Regions from separate parts of the Streptomyces sp. NPDC005706 genome, predicted to be linked through region 1. Evidence: riboswitches for the same ligand, from Rfam matches in the RefSeq annotation. Region 1 holds a riboswitch; each other region holds the start of a gene.
What was found. Region 1 has a riboswitch for cobalamin ahead of ABZ478_RS32270 (cobalamin biosynthesis protein). Riboswitches for the same ligand answer to the same signal wherever they lie in the genome.
Positions count from the first base shown of each region.

Region 1 (3,199 bases):
TCCACGTCGGTGAAGTTGGACATCAGTGGGATCGCGCACACGGCGACCCGCAGCACGTCCTCACCGACCGGGGGAGCCACCGTGGACTCCCGCACGGTGCCGCGCAGCGACACCCTCCCCCACGCTCGGCTTCGCTCGCGCGGGGGGACCCCCATCCCGTCCTCCTCGTCGATGCCGAGCCCGTGCCGGAACGGCAGCACGCCGTACGTCCGCCGTCCGGTGAGGCCGTGGAGCATGTCGAGGCCGGGCTCCAGCAGGGAGACGTCGCCCCGGAACTTGTTCACCAGGAAACCGGCGACCAGTTCCTGGTCCTCGGGCGACAGCAGGGCGACGGTGCCGAAGAAGGAGGCGAAGACGCCGCCGCGGTCGATGTCGCCGACCACGAGCACGGGCAGCCGCGCGCCCCGCGCGATCCCCATGTTGACGATGTCCGTCCGCCGCAGATTGATCTCCGCGGGCGAACCGGCCCCCTCACAGATCACCGCGTCATACGTGCCCCGCAACTCGGCCAGGCAGTCCAGCACCGTGCCCAGGAGCCGCTGCTGGCGCCCGCCGTGGTAGCCGCGCGCGCTCATCTCGCCCACCGGCCTGCCCAGCAGCACCACCTGGCTGCTCTGTTCACCGCCGGGCTTGAGCAGCACGGGGTTCATCAGCGCGGTCGGCTCCACCCGGCAGGCCTGCGCCTGCATCGCCTGTGCCCGCCCGATCTCGGCGCCCTCGCGCGTGACGAAGGAGTTGAGGGACATGTTCTGCGCCTTGAACGGCGCGACCTTCACGCCCTGGCGCACCAGCCAGCGGCAGATCCCGGCCGTCACGACGCTCTTGCCGGCGTCGGAGGTGGTGCCGGCGACGAGGAGACCACCGTTCACTTGCCACGTCCCTTCGCGAGGAGGCGCGCACCGGCGGTGACACCGAGCGCGAGCAGGCCGACGCGGCGGGAGAGCGTCACGGCCCGGTCGATGTCGGCGACCCGGACGGCCCGCCCGGTGCCGCCGCCCAGTACGGGCCGGTGTTCCACCCGCCCGGCGTAGGAGAGCGTCCCGCCGAGCCGTACGCCCAGGGCGCCCGCGAACGAGGCCTCGACGGGACCGGCGTTGGGGCTCGGGTGCTTGGCCGCGTCCGCCCGCCAGGCCCGTACGGCACCCCGCGGGTCCGGTCCGGCCAGCGCGGCGAGCACGGCCGTCAGCCGGGCCCCCGGCCACCCGGCGAGGTCGTCGAGCCGGGCGGAGGCCCAGCCGAAGCGGCGCAGGCGCGGAGACTTGTGACCGACCATCGCGTCCAGGGTGTTGACGGCGCGGAACCCGAGCAGCCCCGGCACCCCGCCCACGGCACCCCACACCAGCGCGCCCACGACGGCGTCGGAGGTGTTCTCGGCGACGGACTCGACCACGGCCCGGGCGATCCCGTCGGCGTCCAGCGCCTGCGGGTCCCGGCCGCACAGATGGGGCAGCCGCGCGCGGGCCGCCGGCACGTCCCCGGCCTCCAGCGCGCGCCCGATGGCCCGGGCCTCGCGGGCCAGCGAGGTGCCCCCGACGACGGCCCAGGTGGCCACGCCGGTCAGCGCGGCGGAGGCGACGGGGGAGCGGCGCACGGCCCGTTGGGCGACGAGCCCGGCGGCCACGGCGCCGCCGGCGCAGACGGCGGTGTGCAGCGCGCCCCAGCCGCGGTGGTCGTGCCACAGCACGCGTTCCACGGCAGCGGCCGACCGCCCGAACGCGGCGACCGGATGCCCGCGGCGCGGATCGCCGAGGAGCAGGTCACCGAGAAGGCCGGCGGCGGCGCCGTACGCGTAAGCGCGATCGGCACCCATCGGCTCAGCCGGCCGTGGGCGCGGGGGCGGGACTCTCGTGACAGGCCCTGGTACGGGTCCTCGATCTGCGGCCGAGCATGGCGATATGTGTCCTCACTCAGGGTGTCCGCGCCCTGGTTCGACGAAGCCGGCGGTGAGAGTTCCTGGCTCCCGGGGATCACTCCCCGGTCACAGTGGCGGGACCGCGCCGGATTCGCACCGGCTTCCTCTCCTGCCGCCGTACATGGCCCGGGCAGTCCACCACGCGCCCCGAAGGGCCGTCAACTTGCCTTTGACCTGCGAGGGGAGAGTGTGCTGAGCCCCACACCGGCGAGATCCGGACATGGAAAAGGCTCCCTGCCGGAACACACCGGCGGGGAGCCTCTTCGAGGGTGGCTCGGGTCAGGGCTTGGCCACGATCAGGTAGATGCCGTAGGCCACGGCCGCCGCGCACGCCGCGAAGCACACGTACGCGCCCGTCACGGCGAGCGCCGCGGACCCGCCCTGCGCCGCCGCCCTCTCCCGCCGGGACAGGCCGTTGACGCCGAGGGTGAACAGGGCCACCAGGCCCACCGTGAAGGCCAGGCTGACGCCGAAGACGGAGCCGATGGACGCCCAGTCGATCTTCATGTTGCTTTTCCTTCGGTAACCGGGTCAGACGGTGGCGGCCGGGGGCACGGCCGCAGCGGCCGGTGCCGTGACTTCGGCGACGGCCGGGGCCGGGCCGCCGGACTGCGTCGGGAAGCTGATGGCCGGCCCCTCGGTGAGGGTGAGGGTGCCGGCCGGCGGCGGGGTCACCGCGGCGATCGCGGTGGTCACCACACCGGCGGGCTCGGCGGCCTCGTCGGTGCCGTTGACGTTGGTGTGGTCGACGACCTCGCGGCGGGAGAGCTTCCAGATGGCGGCGCTGGAGCCGACCAGGAAGACCGCGACGACGGCGGTGCCCCAGTCGCCCAGGTCCGTGACGGACTCGGCGAGCGCGCCGACCAGGGCGGCGGCCGGCAGGGTGAGGACCCAGGCGACGGCCATGCGGGTCGCGGTGGACCAGCGGACCACGCCGCCCTTGCGGCCCAGACCCGCGCCCATCACCGAACCGGAGACGACATGGGTGGTGGACAGCGAGAAGCCGAGGTGCGACGAGGCCAGGATGGCCGTGGCGGCGCTGGTCTGGGCGGCGAAGCCCTGGCGCGACTCCAGCTCGGTCAGGCCCGTGCCCATGGTGCGGATGATGCGCCAGCCGCCGATGTAGGTGCCGAGCGCGATGGCCATGCCGGCGGAGAGGATCACCCAGGTGGGAGGGTTGGAGCCCGGGGCGATGGCACCGCCCGCGATCAGCGCCAGGGTGATGATGCCCATCGTCTTCTGGGCGTCGTTGGTGCCGTGCGCGAGGGAGACCAGTCCGGCGGAGGC
Region 1 covers NZ_JBEXYS010000031.1:33,714-36,912, forward strand. Annotated here, with positions in the region: gene ABZ478_RS32265 (cobyric acid synthase) at 1-869, opposite strand, end outside; gene ABZ478_RS32270 (cobalamin biosynthesis protein) at 866-1,810, opposite strand; cobalamin riboswitch at 1,927-2,068, opposite strand; gene ABZ478_RS32275 (hypothetical protein) at 2,192-2,419, opposite strand; partial or broken gene ABZ478_RS32280 (inorganic phosphate transporter) at 2,567-3,199, opposite strand, start outside.

Region 2 (3,199 bases), on a different contig from region 1:
ACCGGAAACGCGACGCCGGTCGCCGAGTTCAACGTCTGGCACGACCCCGAGGCGGCGGCGGTGCTGCTCACCGCAGGGGTGCCGATCACGATGTACGGACTGGACGTCTTCATGCGGGTCGTCGTGCCCGGCACCGATGTGCACCGGCTGCGCGGCAGCGCCGATCCGGGCACCCGGCTGGCCGGTGAGCTCCTCGCCCACCGGCCCACCGCGCAGGGCGGCGCGCCGGAGGCCGAGGAGGCGGGCGGACTCGGTGACGCGGGCGCGGTGTGCGCGGTCGCCGATCCGGCGGGCATCACCACCCGGCGCCTGCCGGTCGAGGTCTGCCTCGCGCCCGGTCCGGCCCGCGGCCAGACGCTCGTCGACCGCCGCCCCCGCCCCGGCGAGTCCGAGATCCACGAGGGAGCCCGCGAACAGGCCCTGGTGGACGTGGCGTTGCAGGTGGACGTGGACCGGTTCGTGAAGCTGTACCTGGAGACCGTCGAGGGGCCTCAGGGACAGGCGGGGTGAGGGACGGGGAGGGCAGGCCGCGGGTCCGGGGTCACTCGGACGTCGCCGGGACCCGTGCCGCCCAGCGTTCCTCCACCCGCGCCAGCCGCCAGTACGCCAGCGCCGCCGCCCACACCACCACGAACAGCCCGACGATGACGTAGCCGACGCTGTCCAGGTCGAGCCCGGCGATCCAGCCGGTCACGGCGTCGCCCAGGTCGAACTTCTCGTGCAGGACCCCGACCAGCTCGATGGTGCCGATGAAGAAGGCGACGGCGATGGACAGACCGGTGATGGTGAGGTTGTAGAACACCTTGCGGACCGGGTTGGAGAACGCCCACTGGTAGGCGAAGTTCATGAACGTGCCGTCGAGGGTGTCGAACAGGCTCATCCCGGCGGCGAAGAGCAGCGGCAGGCACAGCACCGCGTACCAGGGCAGCCCGGCCGCCGCGCCCGAACCGGCCATCACCATCAGCGTGACCTCGGTGGCCGTGTCGAAGCCGAGCCCGAACAGGAAGCCCAGCGGGAACATCTGGCCCGGCCGGGACACCGACCTGGTCAGCCGCCCCAGCACACGGTTCATGAACCCCCGCGAGTCCAGGTGCTGTTCCAGCTCCCGCTCGTCGTACGTGCCGGACCGCATCGCCCGGAACACCCTCAGGATGCCGGCCAGCGCGACCAGGTTGAGGGCGGCGATGAGGTAGAGGAAGGTGCCGGAGATCGTCGTGCCCATGAAGCCGAGCACCTGGTGGGTGCGCGAGTGCTCGTCCATGACCCGGCCGGCGAGCCGGGTGCCGCCCGCGATCAGCAGGGCCAGCAGCACCACCACGCTGGAGTGCCCCAGCGCGAACCAGAAGCCCACCGACACCGGCCGTCTGCCGTCGGCCATCAGCTTGCGGGTGGTGTTGTCGATCGCGGCGATGTGGTCGGCGTCGAAGGCGTGCCGCATGCCGAGGGTGTAGGCGGTGACGCCGAGGCCGACGCCGAAGACGTCCTGCCCGACCTTGTAGTGCCCGGGGGCGACGAGCAGGAACAGCACCCCGAAGGCGACGACGTGCAGGGCGGCGATCACCGCCAGCAGCCCCGCCGTTCTGATCGTGTCCTCGCGTCGCCATCGGAAGGCAGCGGCATCGGCCATCGGATTCACGCTCCAGCACCTCGTGGATCATCTCGTGAGCTGCCGTGGCCGGTCTCCTGGCTTACGGGGTGGTGCGTTCGCCGTCCCTGCCTTCCCAGCCGTGGACACGGCCAGTGGCCCGGCGGACGCCGGACGGGACGGGAACTCCCCGATCACAGTGGCGAGGGCCGCGTCGGCATGGACCCCTGAGGGGCCGTCACCGACTTCCCGAGCACCACGGCCCGCCCACCGTAGGCAGGTGAACGCCCGTCCGTACAGCCGCACATCGGCGCGGGTACTCAAGATCACATACGGAACGACCCCCGCCGTCTCGCAGGCCTCGCGGCTGCCGCGAGCGGCGGGGGTCGTGGTGTGCGTGAGGAGGCGGAGGGTCAGCCCTGGGCGCCCCGCCTGCGGCGCGCGAGGACCACGAACGCGGCGCCGCCCGCGACCAGCACGGCGGCTCCGCCCGCGATCAGGCCCGAGTTGCCGCCGCCACCGGTCTCCGCGAGGTCGCCGTCGTCGTCACCGCCACCGTCCGGCGTGGGCGCCGAGCCGGCCCGCGACTCGGAGGCGGACGGGGCCGGCGCGGACTCCGAGGAGGCCGGGGACGGTGCCGCGGACGACTCCGAGGCGCTCGGCGCGGGCGGTGCGGACTCCTCCGCGGGGGCGCTCGGCGACGGGGACTGCGGCTCCTCCGGGACGCTGGTGCAGTCCTTCGTGCCGCCGTTCCAGGCCGCGATCAGCTTGTCCTTGATGACCGGGTGGTCCGGGCCCTTGGGCAGGTCCCCGTGCTCGAAGCCGTCGTCCGCGCCGGACTTGCCGTCGAACTTGACCGCGCCCCGGTAGAGGTCGATCTGCGCGAAGCAGCCCGCGTCCGGCACCGAGATGTCGAGGGAGTCGGTCGCGCCCGGCTTGACGGCCACCGTGTCGAAGTCGACGAAGACCTGCTCACCGGAGGTGGCGAAGCTCGCGCCGTGGGCGAGGTAGGAGGCGAGCGAGGCGGTGCAGCCGGCGGCGTCCCCGGCGGCGCGGACCTTGACGTGGACCTTGCCGTCCTCGGTCGGCCTGAGGTTCTGGTCGTCCACCTTCACCGAGTCGAAGAAGTTCACGCCGTCCAGCGAGAACTGGCAGCGGTCGGTGCCGGTCTCGGTGCCGGCGCCGGTGCCGGGCGTGTAGTGGCCGCCGGCCGTCCAGCCGTCACCGCCGTGCGTGCCGTGGGCCCAGGCGCCGGAGGCGGCGGCGATCGAGGCGGCGCAGAGGGCGAGCGACGCGGCGCCCGTCCCCAGCAGGCGGCGCGCGGTGACACGTCTGGCTATGGACATGGATATCCCATCGCAGAAGCTCGAGTGAGCGAAGAAGTCAGAAGAGACACGCGGCCCATCGGTCATATGCGCCACAGTGTGAGGCCATGGTGATCGGCCCTGTTGAAACCTGTCAACCTGCGGCAATACAGAGGTCGTTCATGAAGCCGTCACAACTTCATCACACGAGGAATGATCCACTCCTCATCGTCCGAAGGTTCCCTTTCCGGGCAATGTGGACAGTCTCTGTACTGTCGTCCTTCCCCGAAGGGAGCCCGTATGGCAGACC
Region 2 covers NZ_JBEXYS010000005.1:280,543-283,741, reverse strand. Annotated here, with positions in the region: gene ABZ478_RS12580 (nucleoside hydrolase) at 1-510, shown strand, start outside; gene ABZ478_RS12575 (HoxN/HupN/NixA family nickel/cobalt transporter) at 542-1,627, opposite strand; cobalamin riboswitch at 1,656-1,861, opposite strand; gene ABZ478_RS12570 (LAETG motif-containing sortase-dependent surface protein) at 1,999-2,931, opposite strand; gene ABZ478_RS12565 (alpha-amylase family glycosyl hydrolase) at 3,190-3,199, shown strand, end outside.
Region 2: it holds a riboswitch for cobalamin, as region 1 does, so the genes downstream of both, ABZ478_RS12575 (HoxN/HupN/NixA family nickel/cobalt transporter) here and ABZ478_RS32270 (cobalamin biosynthesis protein) in region 1, are expected to answer to the same signal.

Region 3 (3,199 bases), on a different contig from region 1:
CAGTACGCCGAACGCCGTGAGAACCGTGAGAACCGATCTGCCCGCCGCCGCCCGCCGCCCGTCCCGATTCATCGCGCCCCCTGATGCCTCGTCAACTGCCGTCAGTGCTCGGGGGAAGTGCACCAGACGACGGTGACGTGCGGGGCGGCTAGGCGTCGACTACGCGAGAACGGGTGAGAAAACGCACCCCCTCGGGTGCCTCCAGTGAGAAACCGCTGCCTCGTCCGGGTACGACGTCCACGATCAGCCGGGTGTGGCTCCAGGCCTCGTACTGGCTCCGCGACATCCAGAAGGTCACGGGCTCCTCGACGCCGTCCACCGCCAGCTCGGCCAGCAGCACGTCCGAACCGCCGGTGCGGAACTCGCCGTCGGGGTAGCACATGGGCGCGCTGCCGTCGCAGCAGCCGCCGGACTGATGGAACATCAGCGGTCCGTGTTCCGCTCGCAGCCGGCGTACCAACTCCGCTGCCTGTGGGGTGAGTTCGACGCGGGGCAGTTCCTCTTGCATGGTCACCGTCCTGGAGAGCCGGGGGCGTCGGACCCGGCCCAGTCTCACGGCCGGCCGCAACGGCGTCCAGGGGGCGGTGGCGTTCCTCAGCGGTCGGGGGCGCCCTCCGGCGTGCCGCTCGTCCCGCCCAGGACGGTGGCCGGCGTGAGGTTCCAGCGTCCGGCCCGGCCGGTGAACCCGGCGGCGGTCAGGGGCGGTACGTCGATCCGCCAGAAGGCGGCCTCCGGAGCGCCGAGCACCCGCACGGTCACGGCGCGCACGACCTCCGGCTCGACCACCGCCACCGTGCGGCCGGCGGACCGGGCGGCCTCCTCCAGCCAGCCCCCGACCCGGGCGCACAGCAGGCGCACCGACTCGCCGCCGTGCGGGCTCGCCGCCGGGTCGGCCAGCCACCGGGCCAGCGCCTCCGGCTCCGCGGCGCCGACCTCCTCCAGTGTCCGCCCCCGCCAGCGGCCCATGCCGAGCCCGGCCAGGGCGGGTTCGGCACGTGCGTCGAGACCCAGCGCGGCCGCCGTCTCCCGGCAGCGGGCCGTGGGGGAGACGAGGGCCACGGCGGCGGGCCGCAGTCCGTCCGCGGCCGACCGGGCGCGCGCGGCGCCCGCCGCGTCGAGTGAGCATCCGTCGTCGAAGCGGGCCTCCCGCAGGGCCGGGTTCATCGCCGGTGAGATCAACATCACTCGGGTCGTCATGAGGTCGCCTGCATGGTCAACGGCCCTTTCGGCACAGGGGTTCCACAGCGTACGGCGGCCGCGGGGCGCACCGCCCCGCACCCGTGCGCCCTTGGCCGCACCCGCGCTTCGCGGTACCTTCTCGGCGATATCGACGACGGAATGCGGAAGCCGGTGGGAATCCGGCACGGTCGCGCCACTGTAAGCCCCGTTCACACCATTCCTGGTGCGGACCGGGCAAGTCAGACCCGCCCGTCGTCCCGTGCACCACCGAGCAGGGACGCGAGTTCCCCAGGAGGTCCTGCCATGGCGCAGTCCGCCGTTCAGCCCAGCACCAACCCCACCGCCCTCCCCGCCAAGCTGCCGATCGGCGCCATCGCCCCCTGGGCGGTCTTCTTCGGCGTCCTGATGCTGGTCCTGCTGTACTTCGTCGGCGCCGAACAGGGCGCGACCTCCGTGATGTCCGGCGAGAACGTGCACGAGTGGGTGCACGACGCCCGGCATCTGCTCGGCTTCCCCTGCCACTGACCGGGGCGAGGAAGCGCACGAGCTCATGAACTCGGCAACTGTCCGGAACCTGTTGGTGCGTGGCATGCTCGCGGGACTCGCCGCGGGCCTGCTCGCCCTCGTCGTCGCCTACTTCCTCGGTGAGCCGCGTGTCGACTCGGCCATCGCCTACGAAGAGGCGCACTCCCACGAACACGGCGTGGAGGCGGTCTCCCGCACGATGCAGTCGACCGCCGGCCTGTCCACCGGCGTCCTCCTCTACGGCATCGCGTTCGGCGGCATCGCCGCCCTCGCCTACTGCTTCGCGCTGGGGCGCATCGGCCGCTTCGGGCCGCGCGCGAGCGCGCTGCTCCTGGCGGCCGCCGGCCTCGTCGCCGTCTACGTCGTGCCGTTCCTGAAGTATCCGGCCAACCCGCCGTCCGTCGGTGACCCCGACACGATCGGTAAGCGCACGACGCTGTACTTCCTGATGATGGTCCTGAGCGTGCTGCTGGCGGTCGCCACGGTGATCCTCGGCAAGCGGCTGGCCCCCCGCCTGGGCAACTGGAACGCGACCGTGGCCGCGGGCGCGTTCTTCCTGCTGGCCGCCGGGCTCGCCTACGCGTTCCTGCCGGCCGTCGACGAGGTCCCCAAGGACTTCTCCCCGAGCCTGCTGTGGCGGTTCCGCCTGGCGGCACTGGCCGTCCAGGCGACCCTGTGGACCGCGTTCGGGCTGGTCTTCGGCGTCCTCGCGGAACGTGTGCTCACCGCCGAGCGCACGGCCGGTGAGCGGCAGGACGCCGGTCCGCGCGCCCCGGCCGCGCACCACTGAGGCACCCGGCACTCCGGCGTGAGGCACCGGCCCGCTCGCGGGCCGGTGCCTCACGCGTCGTGGCGGACTCCGCGGCCGGCGTCAGAGGCGGTCCGCGGGGCCCGGTTCAGAAGGCGTACCGGATGCGCAGCCAGGGAGCGTGCGCCGCGACGAGCCCGCGCAGGTCGTCCAGGGCCCTCGCTTTGACCAGGTGGTCGTAGCGCACGTTCAGCGCCCCGTTCTCGGAGCGTTTGCCCTGCTGGATGCCGGGCTGCCAGAGCACGTCCTCGGCGCGCGGATGCCAGCCGAGGTTGACCTCGTGCAGTTCCCGGTTGTGGGTCAGCGTGATCACCTCGGCGGCCGCCTGCCGCTTGACCCGGGCCGGGAGCACGTCGTCGAGCTGCCGGAGCAGTTCGGCCCAGGCCTCCTGCCACCCGGGGCGCAGCACCACGGGGGAGAGGTTGAAGTGCACCTCGTACCCCGCGTCCAGGAAGTCGGCCGCGGCGGCGACGCGCTCGGCCACCGGTGACGTCCGGATGTCCAGCAGCCGGGAGTCCTCGCCCGGCATGACCGAGAACCGGACGCGGGTGCGGCCCCGCGGATCCAGTGCCAGCAGATCCGGGTTCACGAACTTGGTGGCGAAGGACGCCTTGGCGGTGGGCCACTGCCGGAAGGCGTGCACGAGATCGGCGGTGTTGTCGCAGATCAGCGCGTCCACCGAGCAGT
Region 3 covers NZ_JBEXYS010000007.1:165,339-168,537, forward strand. Annotated here, with positions in the region: gene ABZ478_RS15740 (phosphodiester glycosidase family protein) at 1-72, opposite strand, end outside; gene ABZ478_RS15745 (DUF779 domain-containing protein) at 149-508, opposite strand; gene ABZ478_RS15750 (histidine phosphatase family protein) at 595-1,197, opposite strand; cobalamin riboswitch at 1,303-1,447, shown strand; gene ABZ478_RS15755 (CbtB-domain containing protein) at 1,483-1,704, shown strand; gene ABZ478_RS15760 (CbtA family protein) at 1,730-2,494, shown strand; gene ABZ478_RS15765 (spore photoproduct lyase family protein) at 2,601-3,199, opposite strand, start outside.
Region 3: it holds a riboswitch for cobalamin, as region 1 does, so the genes downstream of both, ABZ478_RS15755 (CbtB-domain containing protein) here and ABZ478_RS32270 (cobalamin biosynthesis protein) in region 1, are expected to answer to the same signal.

Region 4 (3,199 bases), on a different contig from region 1:
CCCCGCCCTGATCGCGTTCGTGAAGGACACGCTGATCTACATCGTCATCGCGGTGGCGATCATCTACATCCCGATCAAACTGGGCGGGTTCGACGACGTCTTCGCCAAGGCGGGCGACGCCTTCAGCCAGGTCAACCCGGCGACCGGCAAGCCGCGCGGCGCGCTCGCACCGCCGGAGGCGGGCCAGTGGACGTACGCCACCCTGGCGCTCGGTTCCGCGCTCGCCCTGTTCATGTACCCGCACTCGATCACCGCGACCCTGTCGTCCAAGAGCCGTGAGGTGATCCGCCGCAACACCACCCTCCTGCCGCTGTACTCGCTGATGCTGGGTCTGCTGGCCCTGCTGGGCTTCATGGCGATCGCGGCCGGGGTGAAGGTCACCAACGGCCAGCTGGCGATCCCGCAGCTGTTCGAGGACATGTTCCCGGACTGGTTCGCGGGTGTGGCCTTCGCGGCGATCGGCATCGGCGCCCTGGTGCCCGCGGCCATCATGTCCATCGCGGCGGCGAACCTGTTCACCCGCAACATCTACAAGGACTTCATCAAGCCGGACGCCACGCCGAAGGAGGAGACCCGGGTCTCCAAGATCGTGTCGCTGCTGGTGAAGGTGGGCGCGCTGGTCTTCGTCCTGACGATGGACAAGACGGTCGCCATCAACTTCCAGCTGCTGGGCGGCATCTGGATCCTGCAGACCTTCCCGGCCCTGGTCGGCGGCCTGTTCACCCGCTGGTTCCACCGCTGGGCGCTGCTCGCCGGCTGGGCGGTCGGCATGGTGTACGGCACGCTCGCCGCGTACGGGGTGGCCTCGCCGACCCAGAAGCACTTCGGCGGCTCCGCGAAGGAGATCCCGGGCATCGGGGAGATCGGCTACATCGGTCTCACCGCGTTCGTGCTCAACGTCGTGGTCACCGTGGTGCTCACGTTCGTCCTGAAGGCCGTGAAGGCCCCGGAGGGCCTCGACGAGACCCGGCCGGAGGACTACACGGCGGACGCGGGCGACCCGGGGGTCGAGGTGGAACTCCCGCCCGCCACCGCGGGCAGCGCCCACTAGCGCGAGCCGGCCACGAACCACCCCACAGCGGGCCGCCGAGGGCACCACCCACGGCGGCCCGCTGTCATGCGAGTTGACCCTGCGGAGCCACCACAACACGCAACAGGCACAACATGTGGGGGTGACACGACAGCCCGGCACTAGATGTATGCTCATGCTCGCTGTCGCCGCAGGGGAATCCGGTGCGAATCCGGAACTGTCCCGCAACGGTGTACTTGCGTGTTTCCGCACGCCTGTTTCAGTCCGAGGACCTGTCGGCAGCGCGCGCCCGGCCGTCCGGTCCGGGTGCTCATCGACGTCCGGGCCTCGTGGAATGGGCCGGGGACGCGACGCCGTGCGCGCTCGCGCTGACCCCTGCCCTCCGCAAGGCCCCGTGCCGAGCGAGGGAGAGCCCCACGTGACCATCGCGCCAGCCGACCCGGCTTCAGCCATCCCGGCGAGCGGAGCCCCGGTGGAGACCGACGGTCCCGGTACCGCGCTGCTGCGGACCCTGACCGAGCTGACCGCCGACCTCCCCGACGCCGATCCCGGCCGAGTCGCCGCGGCCGCGCTGCGCGGCCGGTCCGCCCGGGCCGACGAGGCGGAGTTGCGCGAGCTGGCCACGGAGGCGGCCGCCGGACTGATCTCCGAGGATCCCGCCTACTCCCGGCTGGCCGCCCGGCTGCTGACCGTCTCCGTCCGCGCCGAGGCCGCCTCGCAGGGCGTCACGTCCTTCACCGGGTCCGTCGCCGTGGGCCACCGGGAGGGTCTCATCGCCGACCGCACGGCGGAGTTCGTACGGCTGCACGCCGAACGGCTCGACGCGCTGGTCGACCCGGCGGCCGACGACCGCTTCGGCTACTTCGGCCTGCGCACGCTGCACAGCCGGTACCTGCTGCGCCACCCCATCACCCGCCAGGTGATCGAGACGCCCCAGCACTTCATGCTGCGCGTCGCCGCCGGGCTGGCCGAGGACGACACCGCCCGCTCCGTGGACGAAGTCGCCGCGCTCTACGGGCTGATGAGCCGCCTCGACTACCTGCCCTCCTCCCCCACTCTCTTCAACTCCGGCACCCGGCATCCGCAGATGTCGTCCTGCTACCTCCTCGACTCCCCGCTGGACGAGCTGGACTCCATCTACGACCGCTACCACCAGGTCGCCCGCCTCTCCAAGCACGCCGGCGGCATCGGCCTGTCGTACTCCCGTGTCCGCAGCCGCGGTTCGCTGATCCGGGGCACCAACGGGCACTCCAACGGCATCGTGCCGTTCCTGAAGACGCTGGACGCCTCGGTGGCCGCGGTGAACCAGGGCGGCCGGCGCAAGGGCGCCGCCGCCGTGTACCTGGAGACCTGGCACTCCGACATCGAGGAGTTCCTCGAGCTGCGCGACAACACCGGTGAGGACGCCCGCCGTACGCACAACCTGAACCTCGCGCACTGGATCCCGGACGAGTTCATGCGCCGGGTCGACGCCGACGAGCGGTGGTCGCTGTTCTCCCCGGCTGACGTGCCGGAGCTGGTGGACCTGTGGGGCGAGGAGTTCGACGCCGCGTACCGCAGGGCGGAGGCCGCCGGGCTCGCGAAGAAGACGATGCCCGCCCGGGACCTGTACGGCCGCATGATGCGCACCCTCGCGCAGACCGGCAACGGCTGGATGACCTTCAAGGACGCCGCCAACCGCACCGCCAACCAGACGGCGACCGCCGGCCACGTCGTGCACTCCTCGAACCTGTGCACCGAGATCCTGGAGGTCACGGACGACGGCGAGACCGCGGTCTGCAACCTGGGGTCGGTCAACCTAGGCGCCTTCGTGGACACGGCGGCCGGCGGCCTCGACTGGGAGCGGCTCGACGAGACGGTCCGCACGGCCGTCACCTTCCTCGACCGCGTGGTCGACATCAACTTCTACCCGACCGAGCAGGCGGGCCGGTCGAACGCCAACTGGCGTCCGGTGGGCCTGGGCGCGATGGGCCTGCAGGACGTCTTCTTCAAGCTGCGGCTGCCCTTCGACTCCCCCGAGGCCAAGGCCCTGTCCTCCCGGATCGCCGAGCGGATCATGCTCGCCGCGTACGAGGCCTCCGCGGACCTCGCCGAGCGCAACGGCCCGCTGCCGGCCTGGCGGAAGACCCGTACCGCGCAGGGCGTCCTGCACCCCGATCACTACGGCGT
Region 4 covers NZ_JBEXYS010000002.1:550,277-553,475, reverse strand. Annotated here, with positions in the region: gene mctP (monocarboxylate uptake permease MctP) at 1-1,051, shown strand, start outside; cobalamin riboswitch at 1,187-1,325, shown strand; gene ABZ478_RS06085 (ribonucleoside-diphosphate reductase subunit alpha) at 1,449-3,199, shown strand, end outside.
Region 4: it holds a riboswitch for cobalamin, as region 1 does, so the genes downstream of both, ABZ478_RS06085 (ribonucleoside-diphosphate reductase subunit alpha) here and ABZ478_RS32270 (cobalamin biosynthesis protein) in region 1, are expected to answer to the same signal.